One region of the Parabacteroides sp. B2-S-102 genome, then DNA from elsewhere that is predicted to be linked to it. Evidence: riboswitches for the same ligand, from Rfam matches in the RefSeq annotation. Region 1 holds a riboswitch; each other region holds the start of a gene.
The links. Region 1 has a riboswitch for cobalamin ahead of NBH07_RS15485 (TonB-dependent siderophore receptor). Riboswitches for the same ligand answer to the same signal wherever they lie in the genome.
Positions count from the first base shown of each region.

Region 2: linked by a shared signal. The riboswitch ahead of NBH07_RS02680 (sirohydrochlorin cobaltochelatase) and the one ahead of NBH07_RS15485 (TonB-dependent siderophore receptor) in region 1 are both predicted to bind cobalamin.
Region 3: linked by a shared signal. The riboswitch ahead of NBH07_RS20915 (Ig-like domain-containing protein) and the one ahead of NBH07_RS15485 (TonB-dependent siderophore receptor) in region 1 are both predicted to bind cobalamin.

Region 1 covers NZ_JAMOKM010000013.1:5,990-14,291, forward strand. Annotated here, with positions in the region: gene NBH07_RS15465 (Ig-like domain-containing protein) at 1-348, shown strand, start outside; gene NBH07_RS15470 (DUF2284 domain-containing protein) at 695-1,252, shown strand; gene NBH07_RS15475 (PD-(D/E)XK nuclease domain-containing ATP-binding protein) at 1,361-3,079, opposite strand; gene NBH07_RS15480 (PepSY-associated TM helix domain-containing protein) at 3,154-4,254, opposite strand; gene NBH07_RS15485 (TonB-dependent siderophore receptor) at 4,269-6,608, opposite strand; cobalamin riboswitch at 6,685-6,881, opposite strand; gene NBH07_RS15490 (threonine/serine exporter family protein) at 6,996-8,302, opposite strand, start outside.
Region 2 covers NZ_JAMOKM010000001.1:619,974-628,275, forward strand. Annotated here, with positions in the region: gene icd (NADP-dependent isocitrate dehydrogenase) at 1-598, opposite strand, end outside; gene NBH07_RS02665 (aconitate hydratase) at 623-2,872, opposite strand; gene NBH07_RS02670 (bifunctional aspartate transaminase/aspartate 4-decarboxylase) at 3,143-4,792, opposite strand; gene aspT (aspartate-alanine antiporter) at 4,805-6,502, opposite strand; cobalamin riboswitch at 6,588-6,785, shown strand; gene NBH07_RS02680 (sirohydrochlorin cobaltochelatase) at 6,914-7,831, shown strand; gene NBH07_RS02685 (TonB-dependent receptor) at 7,979-8,302, shown strand, end outside.
Region 3 covers NZ_JAMOKM010000027.1:39,245-47,546, forward strand. Annotated here, with positions in the region: gene NBH07_RS20885 (sugar phosphate isomerase/epimerase family protein) at 1-18, opposite strand, end outside; gene NBH07_RS20890 (TonB-dependent receptor) at 306-2,687, shown strand; gene NBH07_RS20895 (DUF4374 domain-containing protein) at 2,751-4,166, shown strand; gene NBH07_RS20900 (alpha/beta hydrolase) at 4,176-5,006, shown strand; gene NBH07_RS20905 (PepSY-associated TM helix domain-containing protein) at 5,003-6,106, shown strand; gene fldA (flavodoxin FldA) at 6,221-6,730, opposite strand; cobalamin riboswitch at 6,902-7,104, shown strand; gene NBH07_RS20915 (Ig-like domain-containing protein) at 7,312-8,302, shown strand, end outside.

The sequences.
Region 1 (8,302 bases):
ACAGTTGATCAAACGGGTAAAGTTACGGCTGTAGCTCCGGGTACAACTGAAATCAAATTAATTACAGCTAATGGTAAATATAACACGTACTGTAAAGTAACCGTAACCGGTACAGCCACGAAATCAGCGGCCGCAACCGCAAACATCTCTTATTCCGACAATACCTTGCATGTAAAAGATCTAGCCGGTTATACCGGTTACATCACGAACACCGCAGGTTCTGTAGTATCTACTTATGCGATCACCTCTTCTGATGACGTGAAAACAGTAAACTTGAATAAAGGTGTTTATGGCTTTACAGCGGTAAAAGGTACAGAGAAAGTCTCTGTTAAGTTTGTCGTGAAGTAAATCATCTCTTGATTTCGCTAGAGCGCTCTCTCTTACTCATGAGAGTACTCTAGCGTTACAGATTCCGTGAAAGATGTATGATCTTACGGCGATAAGATTATACATCTTACAACGGTAAGATCATACATCTTATAATGGTAAGATCATATATCTTTTTATCGGACTACAAGCTAGCTTCTTTTGGGTTAATTTGCGTTCCTTGCGACGATCCCGGAGTATATCACCATAATACCATGCCATTGTTTTTTCATTGAAAGCTTCACGTGTAGCTGTACTGTGTTCCCTGTATTATAATGTATGTAGTTGCTGATTTTTTTATTTCTTTACAAGAAAATTTTCTTTTCATATGATCGAATATAAAAGCTACGATTATACAAGAACCATCCCTGTGGATGATTATATCTTACGTTATCGGGATGAGCGGCGTTTCATGGCCTATTGCCGGGAGTGTCGTAGGTATGGAAACAGTTGGAGTTGTCCGCCTTTTAATGATTCGGAGGACTATTTATCCGGGTTTCGGAATCTATTGATTGTTTGTACGCGGATTACTCCTGTCGTATTGGATGTACCGGATGCGGTGGAAGCGGGGCAAGAGTTGATGCACCGGGAAAGGAGCCGATTGGATAAACGTCTTCTTGCGTTGGAGGAGGAATATAATGGGCGGGCGTTTTATGCCGGTAGTTGTATCCTTTGCCCTTGGGAAGAGTGTGCACGTAGATCTGGTAAGGCTTGCCGCTACCCCTCGCGGATTCGTCGTTCCCTTGAAGCCTGTGGGTTCGATCTGGGACGTACTACCTCGGAGTTGTTCGGTATAGAGATGAAGTGGTCCGAGAATCGGAATTTGCCGGAATATTTACTTCTGGTTAGTGGATTCTTATCTGATAGGGAAACCCCGATTTGGTAAGTTAACTTACTTCGTCGATGGAGTTAACTTACTTCGTCGATGGAGTTAACTTACTTTACCGATGAAGTTAACTCCGTGAAATGGAGGAGTGGTACGGCTAGGCTTTATTTATTCGGTAACCTCCCAGCATTTCCATCCTTTATTGGCGCAGATATATACAATGTACGAGCGTACATTATATATAGGGAATTTCAGTTTGGTATCCTTGGCGTAAGCACGTACTTGCGCCACGTCCTCGGGGCGAGGATCGTTTAGCGCCAGCATGTGTTCGGCCTCTTTCGCCTTGAAATACTTGAATTCCACGATGCGATCGTCTTTGTAATAATCCGTGCCGGGTATGCCGGTCATCTCGAAATCGGAGCGGCCCGCCGAGTTGTTCTGTTCGATGGCGAACGTATAGTAACTACTCAAGTAGCGTGAGCAAAGCTCGAAGAAGGAGCAACGGATGAAGTTCTCGTTGATCTTGTCGAATACCTGCGCCGGGAACTGCCCGAGATACTGCTCGAAGTAGTTTTGTACCAACGGTTCGAAACGGCGGTCTTCCGTGAAGCGTTCGTAGGTGGGTACATAACGGGGAGCGCCACCTTCTATATGGTTCATCTCGTTGTAATAGTCCATGTAGATGCTGCGCATCGTGAGGTTGGGTAACACCATACGGTAATTATTCCTCAGCGTGGTCATGCCCAGATAGAAGAGGCTGACCGGATAGAAGTTCTTATCGAAGAATTTCTTCTTGTTGAACTTACTGGATAGGTCGGCGATGTTGTAAGATAACTCATCATTGATAACCAAAGCATCAAGCATTTCTTTTGCGTTTTCCATGGATAGGGTCAGACGACGGATCCAGCTGATATCGGTACGCAGGTTCTCATCGACCAGTTCAGAGGGGATAAAGCCATTCAGCGCCGCGAAGTTCTTAAAGAAATAAGTCAATATCGTAGAGTTGAACAAAGGCTCGGCTCCCGGACGGAAACGATAACCATCATAATTATTTACGATGAGTTGCCAAAGCTCCTCAAAGGAGTCTTGCCCCATACCATATTTGTCGATGACATACCTTAGGTAAGCGTTGGCCTCCTCATAGGTAAATCCCAGCATATTTAGGAAGCGTGGCTGCAAGGTGAGGATCTCCGCTATATTGTACCCGCTCGTCAGGTCGTCCATCGTTACGGGAAGGACACCCGTGCAGAAACAAGTTCGGATACTGCCTTCGCCAATACCTTTCTTTATTACCTTGAAGAAGGTACGCAGGAAGCTGTCCTTCGTGGTTACTTGCTCATAGAGCGGATCCTTATAGGCGGTTAATAATTGATTGGTGAAATTATCATATTCGTCTATCAATATGTAAACCTTCGGGAGGTCATGCTCACGGGCATACCCCAAGGCCTCTTCCAGCATTTGGGAGGCATTGCCTTTGGTGGTAAACTGGAAGTCTTGGAATAAGTCCCGGTTGTGTGTCACCATGATCTCCACGGGAGAGCAATTCAAGCGGTTGAAATTCCGCTCCAACCCCTCCATGTCATCTGCCATGGCCATAGCGGAGAAATCATAGCGTACGATCATGTAGCGGCTATGTTCCTCCGTCGGGTGTTCCCCGATCCAAGTGCCGCCGAACAATTCCTCGAAACGATCGGCCTTGGTGCGATCGTAGTAACAGGCAAGAGTGGATACGAGTAGGCTTTTCCCGAAACGACGGGGACGCAGGAAGACCGGGGCGTTGTAGTTCTCCAATCCGGGGATAAAGCTCGTTTTATCCACATAATAGAACTTACGCTCCCGTAAATCTATAAAATCCGCTACCGCATAAGGAATCGTTATTCGTTCCATGACATTTCTTTTTTCGTATATTACACAATACTACAAATATATAAAAATTCCTTATGCGATGAGATTTCCTGGACTTATGTTTTCCGGAAAGGGTATTGTTTCTGCCGATGGCGAATAACCCAAATGTAAAAACCAATGAAATAGAGAAACGGTACGGCTAGGCTTATGAGGATCCATAGGATTCTGGAGAAGTGCCCGAGGAAAGTGCCGAAGTGGACAAAGTACATGGAGCGGACAAGCTTCTCGGCGGCCGGTTTGTCTTTCCATAGGTTTGTGGCGACGACCTTTCCGGTGATAGGATGGATGTAGATATGGTTGCTTCCCGTTCTTTCGAAGTCCCCTTCCTGATACATCCGTACGGAGAAGACAGACGTGTTGTCTTTCGGGAAGAAGATCATTGTCGGGGTTCCCTCTTTGAACTCTTCTTGGGCGGTCGCTAAAACGGAATCCAATGATACCCAATCACCTGTGTATTTATCTGTTTTTGGTGCCGGTGCGACTGCTTTTCCTGCGGATATGGATTCAAAGAAAGATTGATATTCTTTCTTGAACCCGAAATAAGAGCCGGTAAAAGCGATGACCAGCAAAAAGAGGGATGTACATATACCTATGATGGAATGCGACTTGAAAAGCTTGGCTCTCAAGCCCATCTTTCGGTTCACGGAGAAGATACGACGCTTGGGTAATAATAGAAAGCCGGAGAGAGTTAGGAAAATCAACAGGAATCCCGATAAGGCGACGATGGTCGCTCCTTGCTTTTTCAATAGCAGGTTCACGTGAAAGTCGTATAACCATTGAAAAACCTTATGCCGGTATCTGTCCACTCCCGTAACTTCCCCTGTATAGGGATTGACATAGATCTGGATACGGCCTTTCTCATCCGGGAATGTAGTACGGAAACTGTAGGCGCAATCCTCGCCTCCGTATAAGACCATATTATTGATCTTAGCTTGTGGATATTCGTGCCTTACGTTCTCTAGCAAAGTTTGCGGCGACACGGTTCGGGAGGCTGGCTTGACAAAAGCGATATCCTTGACAGATAGTTTTTCAAGTTCCGGCTTGTACACGATCGCTGTGCCGGAGAGGCATATTAGGGTTATTATTAGCCCTAATATGAGTCCGGTGTATAAATGTAACTTTACTATGATCTTTCTAATGATCGAATTATGCGACATGTCTTGTGCCTTTTTTAGAAGTTGACCGCTAGCATAACCATCAGCGTCCTGGCCGAGCCGGGGAATAAAAGATAGTTCCCTTGGGATCCGGTATAATATTCTTGGTTGAATACGTTTTTCAAGTTCGCCGAGATCTTGTAGAAACTGCGCTTGTAAGCCACGAAACAGTCAACCAGATGATAGGCGTCCAGATCGATCGTATGTGCCATGTTTCCGTAGGATTTACCTTGGAAGTACCAACCACCGCCGAAAGATAAGCCTTTAACCGGGCCTTTACGGATTAGGTAGGAGGTCCATAGGTTGAACTGGCTTGGTGAGATATTGGCCAGTTGCGTACCTACGGGATAGGTCTCGTCGTTCGTTTTCGTTACCTCGGCATGCGTATATGCGTAATTGAAGGCTACGCTCCAACTGGGAGTGATCTCTCCGTTTACCGAAAACTCTATACCTTTGCTGGTCTGCTTGCCGATCAGTATCTTATATTCCTCGTCTTCTGGGTCTATCGTCGGCAAGTTGGTCTTCGACAAGGTATAGAAGGCTAGGCCGGTGCTCAAGCGATCGTTGAAGAATGATTTCTTGACTCCCGCTTCCCATTGTTTAGAGGTAATCGGGTCGAATGCCTCGCCATCCTTCGTTTGCCCGGATTGAGGGACAAAAGACTGACTGTAGGTAGCATATAGGCTCAAGTCGGGCATGGGCAGATAAACAAGACCCACACGAGGCGAGATGGCAAAGTTGTTTTCATCCGTTTTTTTATCCTTAATATAATTATCTTGTTTATCGTTCACCCAGTCCGCACGGGCACCAAGCAATAACTTCCATTGATCGGAAAAGCTTACTTGGTCTTGTAGATAGATTGCGTAGGTACGTTGGGTGATACGTAAGTCTGTACTCTGTTCCATCTCGAAATCAACTGGTTCTTCGGAATATTCCGGATGAACATAACTAATCGGGGTGTACATATTCCCTTTTACTTTCCTTCGGTTGGTAAGCCATCCGTATTCCAAGCCCGCTATTACTTTATGCTGGATGAAGCCCGTCTTGAAGCTGCCGTTCAATTCCTCCAATACATTGGTATAATTGATTTTTGCGTCCCAATGTGCCAAACGGCGGGTAATCGTGCTGTCCTTCTGAGGGGTTTTCATCTGGAAATACAGACGATCCTCATGCGTGAAATATTGGCGGGCGGAACTTCTGAATGACCAGTTCTGGTTGAAACGGTGGGTCAACTGGAAACCAACGCTATTATTGGTAAACTTGCCATAGGCCCACGGTTCGCCAAGGAATGTCTTGAATCCGTTATCTATCACCTCATTGTTGATATGCAAAACGCCCGGATCCTGTGTCCTTTTATCCCGGAAGATATCGGCATCGATATTAAGGGTGGTCTTGCGTCCTAAGTCAATGTCGATGACTGGGGTGATGTCGTATCGTTTGCTGTTTTGCGGTTTCCTGAATTTGTCGGCATCTTCATACATTCCGTTCAAGCGGTAACGGATGGTCTTTTTGGTGTTCAGCGGGCCGGAAATGTCGATAGAGGCTTGCTTATAGTCGTAACTGCCGTATCTGATCGTAGCGCCATACCGGGGCGTATATAAGGTCGGCTTGGTGATAAAGTTGATGATACCTCCGGGCTCTACCGCTCCATAAAGGACAGATGCCGGGCCTTTGAGTATCTCTATACGCTCGATACTGGATAGCGCGTCGTTCGAGAACTTTAGGTATCGTACCCCGTTCCTGAAATAGTTACGGGAGTTCGTCATGGAGAAACCACGGGAAGAGAAGACCTCGTTGATGTTGGAAGCCTCGCCGGAAGGTCCGCCTTTCACGCCGCCCAGGTTCCTTACGGCCTCGGTCATGGTGGTAGCCTGTTGGTCTTCCAATAATTTCCGGGTCGCTATGCCTACGGTTCCGGGTATTTCCATCACGGGGATATCCATACGGGTAGCCGAATTAGCGATGTCGGAGTTATAACTCTGTGGTTTTGCCCCGACGATATCTACCTCGGGTAATCCTAATAGTTTGTAAGATAACTGAATCTCCATCTCGTAATTTCCTTCTCCCGCGGGAATATCCCGGATCGCCGAGACGGTGTTGTAACTGTTGGTGATTAGTACGTGGTCCTTCGTGTCCTTTAGTGATAAGGAGAAATACCCATCCGTATCTGAAATAACCCGTATATCCGTACCCTTAATGTAAATGACAATGTTTGCCATCGCCTTGTTGTCTTCATCTACGACCGTACCGGATATGACTCTGGAACTTCCCTCGGATGGCCTACTTTGAGCGACCGTCCGGGTGCCACACAAAACAATCCCGCTAACAATTAGCAGGAACAAATAAAAGTGTCTCATAATGTATAAAAATTAATTACGCAGTTTACATCTCTAATGTAATCGTTCCACTAGTTCCCCAAATCCCGGGAGAATCTATTTCTTTTTTTATCTGGCAGGTTTCCTGACTAACCCGGAAAGCGACCTTCCCATCTTTAGAAAAGACAGTGGCATGAAGAAGCTTTCCTCTTTACGGGTTTTACAGTAGCGGGCTCTGTTCCGGAATCTAACCGAAATTCCCTTTTATAGACTTGCAGAATGCAACGTCTATCACCAAGACATCACAAAAGTATAGTATTGATAGGGCTTTTTTTAATGAAATATGTTAAATATATTGAACGTGTTAAACAATTTGGCATATCCTTATGCGATAGTTTTTCCCGGACTAATCTTTATGGAAAAGTTTTTTCACCATTCAATGAACTTTCCTCTTTCCCGGCGCTTTTCCAGTTCCTCTTGTAAATGTCGTTGGCGATCTTTGGCGATGTAACGACGGGCGAAGATGTTCGGGACAGCTACACCGAGTGAGATACAAAGAATGATGAGTGCGGAATTGATCCCGTTGAAGAATGCGTTTGTGACCTCACCGACTACTCCATGCAGGTTTATAAATGCCAGTAATGAGCGATACATGAGTACTCCCGGAATCATAGGAATGACAGATGGAATCGTCAATACGTGATTGGGAACATGGCACCAATGAACCGCTTTTACGGCAAGGAGGCTGACTACGAAGCTTCCCATAAACGAGCCGATCACAGGACCATAACCTAATTCGAAGTTCACAAAGTTACGGGTACATACCGCAATGATACCTCCTACGGCTACCACCCATAATAATCGGCGTTGAATATTGAATATCATGGAGAAGCCTATGGCGGAGATAGCTGCCGCTAATGCATATATGTAGTACGGGTCATGTGGAACCATATTTAATTCACTGAACTTATGATCTATCTCGACATCATTCATGACAAGTACCCGCATGGCGAATGCGATACCGAAAGTCATGGCGGCTACCATCATGACCGTATTGGAGGCCCGGGTGATGCCGACAAGCAAATGATTGTCTAGCATATCATCCACGAAGTTAATCAAGGGTACGCCCGGCACGATAAATAAAGCGCAGGCTAATAATGGATGATAAGGAGTGTCGGATAGCCCGGAGAAGGAGGATGCGTATGCCAAGCAGGTGGATACGAAAGCGGCCGCGGCGATACTCATATATACGTTAAGTCCAGCCTCGACACAGCGGGCCCGTACCCTAAACCCGACGAAAGCGCAAATGGAAGCGAATAGGAATGCCATCCAGTCGCATCCGAATAGCTTACAGAATCCTCCGCATGCGAATCCCGCTCCGATAGCTACGATATAAGGGGTATAATTCCGGGGTTGGTGAACGATCTTCTCCAGTTCTTCCTCATATTTATCCAAGGAATAATCTTGCTCGATCGCCCGCCATGAAAGCTTGCTTACCTGTGAGATTGTCGTCATGTTAATGCCATGCTTCTCGCATTTCTGGAATTTGGAGAATGAGTTTCGCTCATCGCTTACGTTTACCATGATCATGGTCCACCGGATATCGATATGCAACTTCTCCTCGGGGATACCCATAAAGGCGGCAACTCGTTTCATGTTTCGCTCGATACGATTCGTGTCAGCGGCACTTTCCATCAATAATTTTCCCGTACGGAGCAAAAGATCCAATTTGCGCC
Region 2 (8,302 bases), on a different contig from region 1:
CACGCACCAGACGCTCCGTGCCTTCCACGGAAACCGGCTTGATACCGAAAGAGGAAGTTTTCGGGAAACGTATTTTCTTCACTCCCATTTCCTCGGTGAGGAACTTCAATAACTTTTGTGCCTCCGGAGTCCCTTGTTGCCATTCGATTCCGGCATAGATATCTTCCGTATTCTCACGGAAGATATACATATTCACTTTCTGCGGCTCCTTTACCGGAGATACGACTCCTTTGAACCAACGTACCGGACGGAGACAAACATATAAATCCAACGTCTGACGGAGGGCCACATTTAATGAACGGATACCTCCACCAATTGGAGTCGTCAACGGTCCCTTAATACCGACGATGTATTCACGGAACGCTTCCATAGTCTCATCGGGAAGCCAGCTTCTGGTTTGCTTAAATGCCTTTTCGCCGGCCAAGACCTCTTTCCATTCGATGGTACGTGTTCCGTTGTAAGCTTGCTTAATGGCTGCGTTTACGATCTTCTGGCTAACGGGAGTGATTTCAGAACCCACGCCATCTCCTTCAATATAAGGGATCGTCACGTGATCCGGAACGAAAATATGATTACCTTTCTTTGTTATCTTACTCATGATATCAAGATTTTTTTGTTTGTCTTAGTGAGCTGTATTTAAAGCGGAACCCGCCTTGAACCATTTAATTTGTAAATCATTATACGTATGGTTCACCGGGAACGACTCTTGCGTGCCATCCGCATGAAGAAGAACGGCCGTCAACGGTTTGCCCGGCTGGAAATCTTTCAATCCGATGATCGAGATATGGTCATTCTCACGGATCTTGCTGTAATCCTCCTTATCGGCGAAAGTCAATGCTAACATTCCTTGTTTCTTCAAGTTTGTCTCGTGGATACGGGCAAAACTCTTGGCTAGGATCACTTTTACATTTAGGAAGCGAGGCTCCATGGCCGCATGTTCCCGGGAAGAGCCTTCACCGTAGTTTTCTTCCGCTACAACGATCGAGGAAATACCATTTGCCTTGTATTGTTTCGCTACAGCGGAGACCGCCTCGTATTCATTGTTCAGTTGGTTCAATACAGAGTTTGTCTTCCCGTTGAAAGCGTTAACGGCTCCCATCAACATATTATCCGATATATTTTCTAAATGCCCACGGAAACGTAACCATGGACCGGCCATCGAGATATGATCCGTCGTACATTTGCCTTCAGCCTTGATAAGAAGGGGCATATCCGTGAAATCCTCCCCGTTCCAAGGAGCGAAAGGCTTTAATGCCTGTAGGCGGTTGGATTCCGGATCGATGTTCACCACTAAGTTCTTACCCGTAGGTGCCAGATAGCCGTTATCCTTTACCTCGAAACCTTTCGGTGGGAAATCCGTGCCTTTCGGTTCTTTCAGTTTCACAACCTTACCATCCTCTGTCTTCAAGGTATCGGTCAAAGGATTGAAACATAGATCACCTGCGATGGTCAAGGCCAGTGTCAGTTCCGGAGAAGCGACAAAAGCATGTGTATTCGGATTACCGTCCGCACGTTTAGCGAAGTTACGATTGAATGATGTAACGATCGAATTCTTACGGGTATTATCATCCGTATGACGTTTCCATTGTCCGATACAAGGACCACAGGCATTCGCCATAATGGTTGCGCCAATCCGTTCAAAATCACCGATAATACCATCTCTTTCCGCCGTATAACGGATTTGCTCGGAACCCGGGTTGATGATCAAGGGTGCCGCTACCGGTATTTTATACTCATAAGCTTGGCGAGCAATGGATGCCGCACGGCTTAGATCTTGATAAGAAGAGTTGGTACAGGAACCGATTAATCCGACCTCCATCTTTCGGGGATAGCCATTCGCTTTTACTTTTGCGGCAAACTCCGAGATAGGCGTAGCTGCATCCGGCGTGAACGGACCGTTGATATGCGGCTCCAATTCGGAAAGGTTAATAACGATTACACGATCGTAAAACTTATCTGGCTCGGCACGAACGTCCATATCCGCTTCCAGATATTCACCAATAGCTTCGGCCCAGCTCGCTACCTCGTCACGTCCCGTGGCACGAAGATATTGAGCCATTGTATTATCGAATGGGAATAAAGAAGTAGTCGCTCCTACCTCGGCACCCATATTACAGATCGTAGCTTTTCCGGTCGCCGAGATGGAGGCGGTGCCCGGACCGAAATATTCGATGATAGCGTTCGTTCCACCTTTTACGGTTAAGATGCCCGCTAGCTTAAGAATCACGTCCTTCGGCGAGGCCCAACCATTCAAACTACCAGTTAACTTAACACCAATTAGTTTCGGCATCTTCAGTTCCCATTCCATTCCGGTCATGACATCCACGGCATCGGCTCCTCCTACTCCGATAGCGACCATTCCAAGTCCTCCGGCATTCGGGGTATGTGAATCAGTTCCTACCATCATACCGCCGGGAAACGCATAATTTTCCAATACCACTTGATGGATAATGCCTGCTCCGGGTTTCCAAAAACCGATTCCATATTTATCGGAGACCGATTTCAAGAAATCATAGACCTCGCTATTGCTTTTGGTAGCCGTATCGATATCCGTTTTGGCTCCCATATTCGCTTGGATCAAATGGTCGCAATGCACGGTAGCCGGTACTGCGGATTTTTCTTTTCCGGCGTTCATGAATTGTAAAAGCGCCATCTGAGCGGTGGCATCTTGCATAGCCACACGGTCGGGACGGAAATTCACATAATCCTCACCTCTTTTGAAAAGGCGAGTCGAGCTTTCATCGTATAGATGCGCATATAAGATTTTCTCGGCCAAGGTCATTGGGCGACCACCGATACGTTCGCGGGCTGTGTCCACTCTTCTGGGGAAATTCGCATAGAAATTTCTAAGCATGTCAATGTCGTACACCATATTCATATTCGTTTTTTATTGTAAGCCTTTTCGCAAATATATTTATCTATAACCAGCTAAAATGTAATAAATAAGACATCTGCCAATGAGTCTTTGTTTTTATTATCAACAAATATATAATATAATGAAATACAATTTGTTCGATAATTTCTATGAGGTTATAGAGGTTATTTATAATCTCCCGGATAACTTAGAAAAACGGGCTAATCGCACGTTTATTAATAAAACGTACCATTAGCCCGTTTTGTTCAAGCCTTGGAGCTGTTTTTTCTACTTATCGAGACTTTCTTTCCATCTTTGGGCATAACTATGCAAAATAGATGCGATACCCTTTCCGATCCGGACATAATCTTCCCGTTTAAGGTTGGCTAAAGATGCGCGGATAGACCACTCGGGAGCATCAAAACCTCCTCCGTTCAGTAAAACCAAGGAAGTTTCCTGTGCCAGACGGAAAACGACATCCAGAGGTTCGTAATTCTTTTTTAGATATTCCACGAAATCATCCCCATAGAATTTCTTAGCCCAGACAAGCATATCGATCTCGCTATAATATCCCGCACGCAAAGGGTCATCTAATAAGGTGAATCCGGTGCTTTCCCACAATGTGTGTAAACGCTCGTGGATCATATCCTGCATCCTTTTCTTATAGGTATTTTCCGCATCTAATAGAGCGAAAGACGCAAACAGAGACATTTGTGTTTGTTGTGGCAGGGAAAGACCGGCCGTATGATTCAAGGCTACTTGACGGCTATCGGCTACCATACGATCAATAAAGCGGATATCCTCGGGATGTAAGGATAGACTGCTATATCGTTTTTTTAGAAGCTCCTGTTTATCTCTTGGCAATTCACGGATCATCCGGTCGTAAATATTATCTTGATGTAAAGCGATTATCGCCAATCTCCATCCGGTTGCCCCGAAATATTTGGAGAAAGAATAGACACATAACGTATTCTTTGGTAATTCGGCCATCATCGAGCGAAAATGCGGAATAAATGTCGCATACACGTCATCCGTAATAATCATAAGGTTGGGATTGTCGTTCCGTACGATCTCAACGATCCTATTCATCAATGCTTTTGTCAATCCGTATGAAGGCGGGTTGCTCGGGTTTGTTATGAAAGCGGCTTTCACGCTAGGATCTTTTAGGACATCTAAATCCTTTTCTTGATATTGCCACGTGTGATAGCCGTCTTTTGTCATCTTCAAAGCTTTTATCTCTATGACATTAAAAAGATAACGGGCCTGTTCCGGAATCTCTATATAAGGAGTGAATACCGGAGCGAAAAGGACGATCTTGTCTCCCTTATTCAACAAGAAATTCTGCTGCAAGGAATCGAAGATGTAACACATGGCGGCAGTTCCGCCTTCGGCAGCGAAAAGGTCGAATACTCCCTCGGGGGGCCGGTTGTCACATAATTCTTGGTCTAAATAATCCCGCACGAGCATTTCCGTATATTTCAAGATACGATCGGGAACCGGATATTGATCACCAATGACACCTTCCGCCCATTCATATACAAGCTCATTCTCATCTACACCTTTTTCCGTGACCAGATATTCATAGGTACCCTTCAATAAAGTAGCGCCGGGAGATTGCGCATGTTTCTTTAGAAACTGTACGAAGCGAGACGCGATCCTTTTGCGGTTGGGAACCCCTGCGGCTCCGGCCATCTCATCTGCCAATTCGGTTTCCCGCTGGCATTCCTCCAAGGCGAACTGCCCTAATAGGAAGAATGCCTCCCGTGGAACCGTACTGATCCAGTTTGGATTTCCCCTTCCTGCGTTCAGCATGATGTGCGTACTTTTACGAGCGCTCTCATCCGCTAACTCTATCAAGATGTTCTTTAGCTCGAAAGGGCTAATCTCCGACATCTTTTTCTCATATTCTCTCGTGACATGTATTTTCTTCTTGTCCATACATTATATATATTACATGATTAGCACAATAACGACACCCCAGATGATTAATAAAGTATTACCCACCGCATAGGTAACGGTATAGCCTAAGGCTGGAGTCTCACTTCCTACGGCATCTTCCACCGCTCCTAATGCGGCGGTTGTCGTACGTGAACCTGCCGTGCAACCTAAAGTGATAGCCGGGTGGAACTTAAAAACGTAACGTCCCATCAGAATACCGATGATAAGCGGGATAGATGTCGCTAAAGCACCGATAATAAATAAACTTATACCGACTTCCTTCAATCCGGTCACGAAACTGGGACCCGCCGTGATACCGACTACGGCGATAAACATATTCAGTCCCAAATTATTTAATATCCAGACGGAAGGCTCTGGAATACGCCCGAAGGTCGGATGCTTGGAACGAAGCCATCCAAAGACGAGTCCGGCTATCAAAGCGCCGCCACTCGTACTCAGGCTGATCGGGACACCTCCGAAATGAATCGCGAGCGAACCTAAAATTCCCCCTAAGAAAATACCGATACCCACGAAAATCAAATCGGTCTGATTGGTTGGGCGATCGGGATATCCTAAAGTCGTAGCCGCTTTATTTACCTCTGATTTCATACCCACCAATTCCAACATATCACCGGAATCTATCACCGTAGCGGCCAAGACCGGGATATTGATACCCGCACGCCTTATGGACTTGACGCTAACACCGTGCATGAACGATTGATTGCGTAAATAGCAGATCTTTTTCCCCACGTATTCCTTATGGATCACTAGTACGGGTAACGTCTCTGCCGGAAAATCGAGCAATTCAATGTCATTGACCTCATCGCCAATCCAGTTCTCCTCTCCGATCACGAATTCCCGGCGACCGCTTAGGACAACCTCATTTCCGGTATGTAAAACCAAATCCGGTTTAACATCGGTTAGTACATTATTAATACGGACACGCTCCACGAACAAATGCCGTCCTAATTGGTCCAGATATTCCTCCAACTGCTTTACGCTTTTACCCTCCTTGAACCATTCATTACTAATCTTATAGGCCCGGAAAGTTACCGGACGGGCGGCAGGCATAAAGCCCGGTTGCTCGCTCTCGTCGTTATTTCCCATTTTAGCCTCTAGCTCTTTACAGGCTTTTTTCACGTAGTCGAGTCCTCCTAAAAGACGTGGCCCGATATCACTCACCAACCATGCGGATCCTGCCGTACCGAAAATATAAGTTACCGCATAGGCCACGGGCATTACATTTACCATAGCGCTTTTATCCGTATCGCTAATATTCATCTGTCCGATCGTATCTTCGGCAACTCCTAATACTGCCGACATCGTCTGGGAGCCCGCCAATAATCCTGCGGCCTCGCCTGCGTTATATCCCATAAGTTTCGCTAACAAAAAAGGAGCGATCAAACAAAATATACACATGACGGCGGCGAAAAGCATTTGAGGAAGACCTTCCTTTTTCAATCCCCGGAAGAACTGTGGCCCAACACTATATCCTACAGCGAAGAGGAACATCAAGAAAAAGACGGACTTTAACGGTCCGCTTATATCGATTTTTAATTGCCCGATCAATACACCGACCAATAATACGCTGGTAACCGTTCCCAGCGTGAACTTCTTTATCTTAAACTTGCCAATCCAGAAACCGAGAGCTAAGGTTATGAAAATAGCTAGCTCCGGATAATGTTGAAGTAAATTAGTTATCCATTCCATATCTATTTATTTGATGTTAAACAAAAAAGATGCTATTGAAACAGGGATTCTTTGAAAGATGTTGTTACTTTTCGGGATTATTTATATAAATTTGCGACCGCTTAGGTGATAGAGTTTGTCTACCGACAATTCTATAAAAGGGAATCCGGTTAGAATCCGGAACAGTGCCCGCTACTGTGAAGCTCTTGAAAAGGAAAGCGTTCTGCTATGCCACTGTCTTAAGAAAGATGGGAAGGTTGCTTTCCGAGCCAGTCAGGAAACCTGCCAAGCGAAGTAATGATTAATTCCTCCCGGGGTTAGGAGTAATTAAGAGGATAGAAATATCACCTATATCTAAAAGATGTTGGAGACGGAATAATACGTTGTCTCCGTGGGATTGATATGTAATCTAATTATTAATATATTCATATGATGAGGAAACACTTACTATCTTTCTTCCTGCTGGTCATCAGCCTAGTTTGTCGTGCGCACGATGGCGAGAATTTTGTAGCATCCGATTTATTCGCCTCTTTACAACCGGGCGATAAGGCCGCTTTATTGATGGTACATTTTGGAACAACCCATGATGATACCCGTGCCTTGACAATCGACGCGATCAATCAAAAAGCGAAAGAAGCTTTCAAAGATGTTGAGTTGCGTGAGGCATGGACTTCTCGCATTGTAATGCGCCGCTTAAAAGCTCGTGGCGTAGAGAAACTGAACCCGATCGAGGCCTTGGAAAAATTAAAGACTGATGGTTATACACATGTCTTAATCCAATCCACGAATATAATCGAAGGTATCGAGATGGAATCCTTACGTAAGGATGTTGCCACCATGAAATCTTCTTTCAAGGAGATTCGTATCGGTAATCCTTTATTGTATACACCGGAGGATTATGAGGCGGTAATCGCCGCTATCATAAAAAATGGGGCGAAAGAAGGCGCTACTTTATTGGTAGGCCATGGCACTTATACACCGGCGACGGCCCAATATGCTATGTTGGATTATATGTTGAAGGAGAAGGGATTCAAGGATTATTCCGTAGGAACCATCGAGGGCTATCCTACTTTTGATACGATGGTAGCCCAAGTAAAGGCCAATGGAACGAAGAAAGTCTTGTTGATACCATTTATGTTTGTTGCCGGAGACCATGCGAAAAACGATATCGCCGGTGATTGGAAAGAGGAATTGGAAAAGAAAGGCTACGAGGTAAGCGTATTTATGGAAGGTCTGGGACAGAATCCGGATATCCAGAAGATCTTCATCGAACATGCCCGTTTCATGGCTAAACATAAGATGATCGATATCGTTGATAAGAAGAAAGCTTATGCGGTAGAGAAGGACTAAAAAAGTTCACTACACAATGTTTTTTATTCCTTTCGGAAGAAAAAGTAATTCCTTCCGAAAGAAACTAAATTTTCATTCGAAGGAAAATGGAATTTCTTTCGAAAGGGATTTCACATGCATACAATAAACAGTTATAATGCTAAATATATGAAAAGAGTTTTGACAATCTTACCGTTGACAGCCTTATGTCTCAGTACGATGCAGGCACAACACAAGAATGAGTACACGAATTTCGCCGATACGACATTCAATATTCAAGAAGTTGTAGCGACCGCCGCACGCAAGCCACGTCCACAAATCACGAAGTTGGACGTACCTATGAAATATCTTCCTATTTCAATTAATAGCATTACGGCGAGTAGTTTGGAGTTGCGAGGTATCCGTAATATCCAAGATGCGGTACGCTTTATGCCGGGCGTGCGATTCCAGACATCTTATGGCGCATTTCAACAATTGTCGATCCGTGGTTTC
Region 3 (8,302 bases), on a different contig from region 1:
TGTTCTTCTGTCTGTCATGGTGATAAAGAATTAAAATTAAACATCTGTTTCTCGCAAATATAGTTAACCTTTTTGAAGTTTATTAAGAAAATGTCTCTCAAAAACTTGCGATTGGGTTTAAATAGATTTAAAATTTGACATAACTCAATTTTACGAACTTACTCCATACATCCAATTACCTGAATAAGGGGATTGTTTGGTATACCTCCGTGGATTTTTAATGTGATTTTACCCATTCTTAGGTATTGTGGGGCTGTAGTCTCTGATCGTAACTTTGCAACGTTTTAAATAACATAATTGATTAAATGATGATGAAGAAAATCAGAGGGCTTTTCCTCTCCTTTTTACTGTTGCTTATTTCCATCTCGGCTTTTTCTCAACATAAAACAATGATATCGGGTAAAGTCCTGTCCACGGAAAAAACAACCGTGGATTTCGCTACCGTTTATCTAAAAGGTACGAATTACGGCGGGACTACGAATGAGGAAGGTATCTATCATCTTCAAGCTCCCGCGGGAGAATATACATTAGTAGTATCGGCTATCGGATATAAGACGGTAGAGAAACCCGTGAAACTGATGCGTGGGGAACGGACGAAGATGAATGTGGTAATCAGCCCTCAAGCTACGGAGTTGGATGAGGTGGTTGTCGTTTCTAATGGCGTGACCCGGCTCAAGCGTTCTGCGTTCAATGCCGTGGCCCTCGATACGAAAGCCTTGCAAAATTCAACCCAGAACTTGAGTGAAGCCTTGGCTCAAGCGCCCGGAATGAAGATCCGGGAGTCCGGCGGTGTCGGCTCGGATATGCAACTGATGATGGATGGATTTACTGGCAAGCATATCAAGATCTTTATCGATGGGGTTCCGCAAGAAGGTGTCGGCAGTTCTTTCGGACTGAATAACATTCCGGTGAATTATGCCGAGCGTATAGAGGTCTATAAGGGTGTGGTACCGGTGGGTTTCGGAACAGACGCTATCGGAGGTGTTATCAATATCATCACCAAGAAGAACCGGAACAAATGGTTCTTGGATGCTTCTTATTCATACGGGTCTTTCAATACGCATAAATCTTATGTGAACTTCGGACAGACTTTCCGGAGCGGACTCACGTATGAGATCAACGTTTTCCAGAATTATTCGGATAATAATTACTATGTGGATACTCCGGTGAAGGACTTTACGACCGGAGCGATCAATAAGAAAAAGATCGAGCATGTGAAGCGTTTTCATGATACGTATCATAACGAGGCCGTTATCGGGAAAATCGGTTTCGTGGATAAGAAATGGGCGGATCGTTTGATGTTCGGGTTTACCTATTCACATATGTATAAAGATATACAGACGGGCGTACGCCAAGAAGTGGTGTTTGGCGGCAAATATCGGAAGGGATACTCGATCATGCCGTCGTTGGACTATCGCAAGCGTGATTTCTTCGTTAGGGGCTTGGATGTGGTATTGACGGCGAATTATAATAAGAACATGACGAACAATGTAGATACCTCTTCCTATGAATATAATTGGCGTGGCGAGATGCGTCCGCTCCGGATGCCCGGCGAGCAATCTTATCAGAACACCCGGTCGGATAATAATAACTGGAACGGAACCTTAACAGCTAACTACCGTATCGGTAAGGCGCATACGTTCACGTTCAATCACGTGATCAATGCGTTCCGGCGTTCGAATCAGTCTCTTTTGAACGAGGACTCGGAAGCGAACGCTATCCCGAAGGAAACCCGTAAAAATATCAGCGGTCTTTCGTATCGCTTGATGCCGACGGAACATTGGAACTTGTCTGTGTTCGGTAAATATTACAACCAGTTTATCGCGGGGCCTGTCGCTACTTCCTCGGCTCAAGATGACTATATACGTACGACCAATTCGGTAAGCACGATGGGATATGGGGCCGCGGGAACTTACTTTATCTTGAAAAGCTTGCAAGCGAAATTATCCTATGAGAAAGCCTATCGCCTGCCGACCAATGAGGAGATGTTTGGCGATGAGGACCTTGAGACCGGCGATATTTCCTTGAGACCGGAGAACAGCGATAACGTGAATCTGAATTTAAGCTACAACGAGATATTCGGTAAGCATTCCGTATATGTGGAAGGCGGATTGATCTACCGAAATACGAAAGATTATATCCAACGGAATATATCGGATTTGAGCGGCGGTAAATATGGCGCTACCTATGTGAATCATGGTCGTGTAGAGACCAAGGGTTACAATATCTCGGTTCGCTACGGTTTCGCTAACTGGGTAAGCGTAGGAGGAAACTTTACGCAGATGAATGTGAGGGATAACGTGAAGACGGTTACCAGCGGGACGAACCAAGAGAGCTTGACATATGGCGCACGTATGCCGAATCTTCCTTATCAGTTTGCCAACTCGGATGTGACTTTCTATTGGCGTAATTTGTGGAAGAAAGGCAATACGCTAAGTGTCACTTACGATAATTTATATATGCATAGTTTCCCGCTGTATTCGGAGGCAGTAGGCAGTGAATCCGAATTTGTGGTACCAACTCAATTCTCGCATAACCTGACACTCTCTTATGGTATACAGAACGGGCGTTACAATATCTCTTTCGAGTGCAGGAATCTCACGAACGAGAAATTATACGATAACTTCAGCTTGCAGAAGGCTGGCAGGGCTTTCTATGGTAAGGTGAGGGTTTATTTCGGTAATTAATTTAAAGTGTGACTATCTTTTATTTATCAATAATTAATTCAAAACATAATAGATTAAAACAACATGAAGAAGAATTATTTAATGACAGGTCTTGCCGCCGCGTTATTGGTTGGGGGAGTATTTACTTCTTGTAGTGACGACGATCCTGTAAACCCGGATAACGGAGGCAACGGGAATGGAAATGGCGGAGGATCGACCTCGGAGGTGGTTTCGAGCTATGTAGTCGCCGCTTCTGTCGGTGATGCGAATTACTTGTTGACAGCCGATACGCTGGGTGATGGCTCTATCTCCGCTAAAAACAACGGACTCACTACGGAAAGCGGTACGCAATGGATCTTCTATAAGGATAAATATTTGTATCGTTTGGTTTACAATCAAGGAAATGCCGGTGTTACTTCTTCATACGTACTGAATGCGGAAGGTAAGATTAAAGAGCGTGATAATACTTACGAGATCAAGCGATTTACTTCTTATGGTATCTACGGTGACTATATCATTACATCTTCTACCGGTGATCTGGGTGAGGAATATGCGGACGAGAATGGTTATCTGCCTAAAGGTTTCTTGCTCTCTTATCTGGATGTGGCCAAAGAGACGTTTACGACAAACACGAATACGATCTTGTCGGAGAATTATTTGGGAAATGGCGAGTTTGTTACGTTAGCGGGTATTCTCCAAGCGAACGGCCGGATCTATTCCGCGGCTATCCCGATGGGATTGAGTAAGTACGGCGTGAAAGCGGAGGGAGGTAAATATGTTAAATACCCGGAGCTGGTAAAGACTGAATCCGGAGGAAGCGGTAGTGGCGCTTACGAAAAAGGGGAATTGCAATGGACGCAATATCCGAACGAGGCTTGGGTCGCTATTTATGCGAACGAGAAATTCGAGAACCCGAAACTGATAAAGACGGATAAGATCAGTTATGCTTGCGGACGTAACCGTTCTCAATACTACCAGACCATTTGGACGGCAGACAACGGCGATGTGTATGTGTTCTCGCCCAGCTATGCCAAGACGATGACCGCGGAGGTACAGAAAACGACTTTGCCGGCCGGTGTAGTTCGTATTAAGGCTAATGCGGAGGAGTTTGATCCTGATTATTATTGTAATTTGGAGGCACAGACGGGTGGTAAGGCATTCTTGCGTTGTTGGCATATCACGGAAGATTATTTCTTGTTGTTGATGTATGATCGTCCGTTGACTGAATCCGGATTCGCCGCGAAAGAGTTGGCTATTTATAAAGGAGAGGATAAGAGTCTTACTTACGTGAAGGGGCTGCCTTCCACGGATGTTATTTCCGGATTTGGCAATACTCCGTTCTCGGAGGATGGTATCGCTTATATGGCGGTTACGACTACCGATGGAAGTCAACCTGCCGTGTATCGTATCGATCCGAAGACAGCTACCGCTACAAAAGGTCTTACCGTTGAGGCAGAGCAAATCAGTGGTGTGGGTAAATTGACTGCCGCTCAAGAGTAATAAGCAAGTATGAGTCGGACTCACATTCTTTTAATATTCCTCCTGCTCCCGCTAATCCTGCGGAGCCAGGAGGATATTTGTATAGGAAAGAAACTGGTTTTGTACTCTACCGTATTGCAAGAAGACCGGAGTTATTGGATACACCTGCCGGAGCATTATAATATGGATACGAAACAACGCTATCCGGTTGTTTACCTGCTAGATGGAGATTCTTTTTTTCATTCTCTGGTAGGCATAAGGAAAACGTTGGCATCCGGTAGAGGTAAATATCTACCTCCCTGTATTATTGTCGGGGTATTAAATTCGGATCGGACACGTGATTTTACGCCTACCGCTTCAGCCGCCGGACGGGATGGTAAAATCTCCATAGATGCGATTCCGCAAGGAGGGGGAAGTGAGGCTTTCAGTAAGTTTCTTACGGAAGAACTTCGCCCTGCTATCGATAGTGCCTATCGCACGAACGGCTGGAATATGCTTATCGGTCATTCGTATGCGGGGCTTTTCACCTTGAATACGTTTCTTCGTCATACGGAATTATTTGATACCTATCTAGCGGTCGACCCTAGTTTGTGGTGGGATCAGGGGCGGTTGGTCCGGGAGGCGGAGGCTTTGGTTGCAGGCCGGGATTTTAAAGGGAAAAGCCTGTATATCGGTGTCGCGTCTAAAAAAAGGACGGACCGGGTGGACATTCATCTTGACAAAGTGAGTTATCTTCTTTCGGAGGTTTTGCCACAAGCGGAGAACCTGCGTTTCTTTAGTAAATCATTTCCCGACGAGAACCATGGAACGGTAGCGGTTCCGGGTATATATGACGGGATTAAACAATTATTCGGAAAATGAGAAAATTCTTTGCGAAAGTACATTTATGGCTATCGATACCTTTTGGCATTATTATTGCGATTGTCTGCCTGACCGGGGCGATTCTCGTCTTTGAGACAGAGATATTAGAATTAGGCTACCCTTCCCGTTATTTTGTAAAGGAAGTAAAAGGGGAACCTCTCTCGCCTGCCGCCATGATAGAATCGGCACGCCAACAATTACCCGATTCGGTTCGAATAAACGGTATTCGGGTATCGTCTGACCCGAGACGAACTTATCAACTGGTATTACCGGGGAAAAAGGCCGCGGGTTTTATTGATCCCTACACCGGGGAGGTGACCGGGATGGATGACGGACAAGGTTTTTTCCTGAAAATGATGCGTCTTCATCGTTGGTTACTTGATGAGTATAAACGGGATGGAAGTTTTTCTTGGGGAAAATCAATAGTTGGCTATGCGACTTTGGTCTTGGCGATTATTATTATAAGTGGAATCGTAATTTGGTATCCCCGTAATAAAAAAGTATTGAGAAACCGGTTGAAAGTAAAGACCAAGGCTGGTTGGTTCCGTTTCTTCTATGATTTACATGTCTCCGGGGGATTCTATGCGGCATTGCTCCTGCTTATCTTAGCGTTAACCGGATTAACATGGTCGTTTGGTTGGTATCGAAATGCCTTTTATAGTGTCTTCGGTATTAGTGCAAACCCGCCTCAAGCGCATCATGCTCCAGCTTCTTCCGGCGCGAAGAAACCCGCGAAGAAAAAGACGGATTACACACAATGGGCTGAGGTGTTATCGGCATTGAAAAGCCATTATCCGGACTTTAACTCAATCACGATCCAAGATGGCTCCGCTACGGTTTCTACGGCCCGTTATGGAAATACAAGAGGAAGCGACCGTTACTCCTTTGATCCTGCTACGGGTGAGATTACGGAAGTCCAATTATATAAAGATCTCCCAAAATCGGGGAAGATAAGAGGATGGATTTATTCCGTACACGTCGGCTCGTGGGGGGGAATGACTACCCGTATATTGACTTGCTTAGTTTCCTTGTTGGGGACGATCTTCGCGATAACCGGCTATTATTTTTGGATAAAGAAACAATTCAGGAAACTGAGATGAAAAGAAAGAGGTATGTTTGACCCACATACCTCTTCATAAATCTAAACCAATCAAGTTGAATACGCAAACGTTGTAATATTAAGGTTAAACAGTTATGTATGTAAAAGTGTGCGTCTATTCAATTCCTTCTTTCCTTATAGATGCCAACCACTGGTCGATCCGCCCTTCTGTTTGATCGTCTTCATTCATTTCATCCAGAGGAAGTCCGACGAACATACCGTTTATGCAGGCGGTGGAACTGTCAAATGAATATCCCGAGGCATCTACAGCGCCGATGAACTTGCAACCTGTATTTCGCAGGTCGGAATAGATCGTACCGATGGCGTCACAGAAAGTGTCGCTAAAAGAGGCTGAGTCTCCGCAACCGAATAATGCGACGGTTTTCTCACTTAAGTCCAGCTTTTTCAGCTTCCCTAGATAACTATCCCAATCATCTTGCAAATCTCCGGCGCCCCAAGTGGAACAGCCCAATAACAAGATTTCATAAGGCGCTACATCAGCGGGAGAAGCGTTAGATACGTCATGAATATCTTTGTCTTCCACACCCAGCTTCTCTGCGATACGTTTCGCGATCCCTTCCGTCGTTCCTGTAGACGAGCCGTAGAATATTCCTATAGTCTTCATTTCTATTTGTTTTTATAGTTTAATAACGAAGACAAATATCCGATATCTTATTAGTCTCGGCAATACCTACAAATATGTATTTTGAGGGTTGCGAATACCCACGAATGGCCAGCGATGGTTGAGGGAATAAAGGTTTTGATAAAATTGTGTATATTTTGAATTGTTTTTTTATAAATTTGCCATCGTATTGGTTCGCCTACCCTATTCAGGTACGGCGATTAAAAGGGAATCAGGTGAGAAACCTGGACAGTCCCGCTGCTGTAAGCTCCAAAAAAGCTTTAGACATCAACTCATTGCCACTGTTTCCGGAAGGAACGGGAAGGAAGTTCTAAAGTGGAGTAAGTCAGAAGACCTGCCAATGCCGGATAACCGCCGCAATTTTACGCTACCGGGGTTTAGCGTATGATTCAAATATGGAATACAGAGAACATTGCTCTAAAGAGGTAATTTTGATAGGGTAAGTTATGCCGTAGTTTGTGGGGAACTATGGGTAATTTATTTTGTGTTAACCTGTTAAAGCCATGTCTTTTTATATCATTCAGTGTATTTGTTTTTTGGAGTTTTACATTAATATTATGCTTATGAGAAAGTTTTTATCTTTTTTCTTTGTAATGGCTTTTTACGTAGTTGGAGCCTATGCGCAAGTATTGGTCCAAGGTCAACCGCATCCTTCCGCAAGGAATATCTCAACAAAGCAGGAGTCTCAGTTAAGAGCTGATGCCAGTTTTACTTTCGATGACATCCAATATTGGGTTGGTAACGGTAGCAATAAAGCCGCTTTAGTGATTGAATGGCATGATGGGAATCGCCCGGATGCCATGGTTTGGGGATATCGCTGGGATGGCGAGGCAACCGGACATGATATGATCGTGGCGATTGCTCAAGCAGATCCTCGATTGGTATTGCTCACCCAATACACTGGCTGGATGGGATATACGATCGATGGAATCGGGTATGGTGAAAGTAGACTTAATATTTCTTATGATCTAGAGGGAGCGAAGTCTGAGCCTAAAAATGCGTTTAAATTTGAACCTCCTATCACAAATCCGCTGTTGGGGCAAACTTCTCATCCAGAGCATCCGGCAGAGGATGTTGCGGCCGCCATTCGGCAAGGGGTTCAAACAGGAGTTATTTATCACCCGATAAATGCGGAAAGATATGGATATCCATCTTATGACTATGACTATTGGAGTTGTAGCAATGGCATTCATTGGCAAGCCGGTTGGTATTATGGCTATTGGAGTTATTTTGTGAGAAGTAGCCAAACCTCTAATTTTAGCTATTCTGGTTTAGGTGCGACAAGCCGTGTATTGACGGATGGTTGTTGGGATGCGTGGAGCTGGAATGGAAATATGAATACATCAGAAGGAACTCAGCCCGGGGATGTCTTTGTCGCTGCGACAATACCCTCTGGAGGTGGAGGGGATGAACCCGAGATCCCGGTGATACACGTAACATCCATTTCTCTCAATAAGTCTTCTTTGCGTTTACAAGCAGGAGCAAACGCAACCCTTGTAGCTAGTATCTCTCCTGTAAACGCTGATAATAAGCAGGTTATTTGGAGTAGTTCCG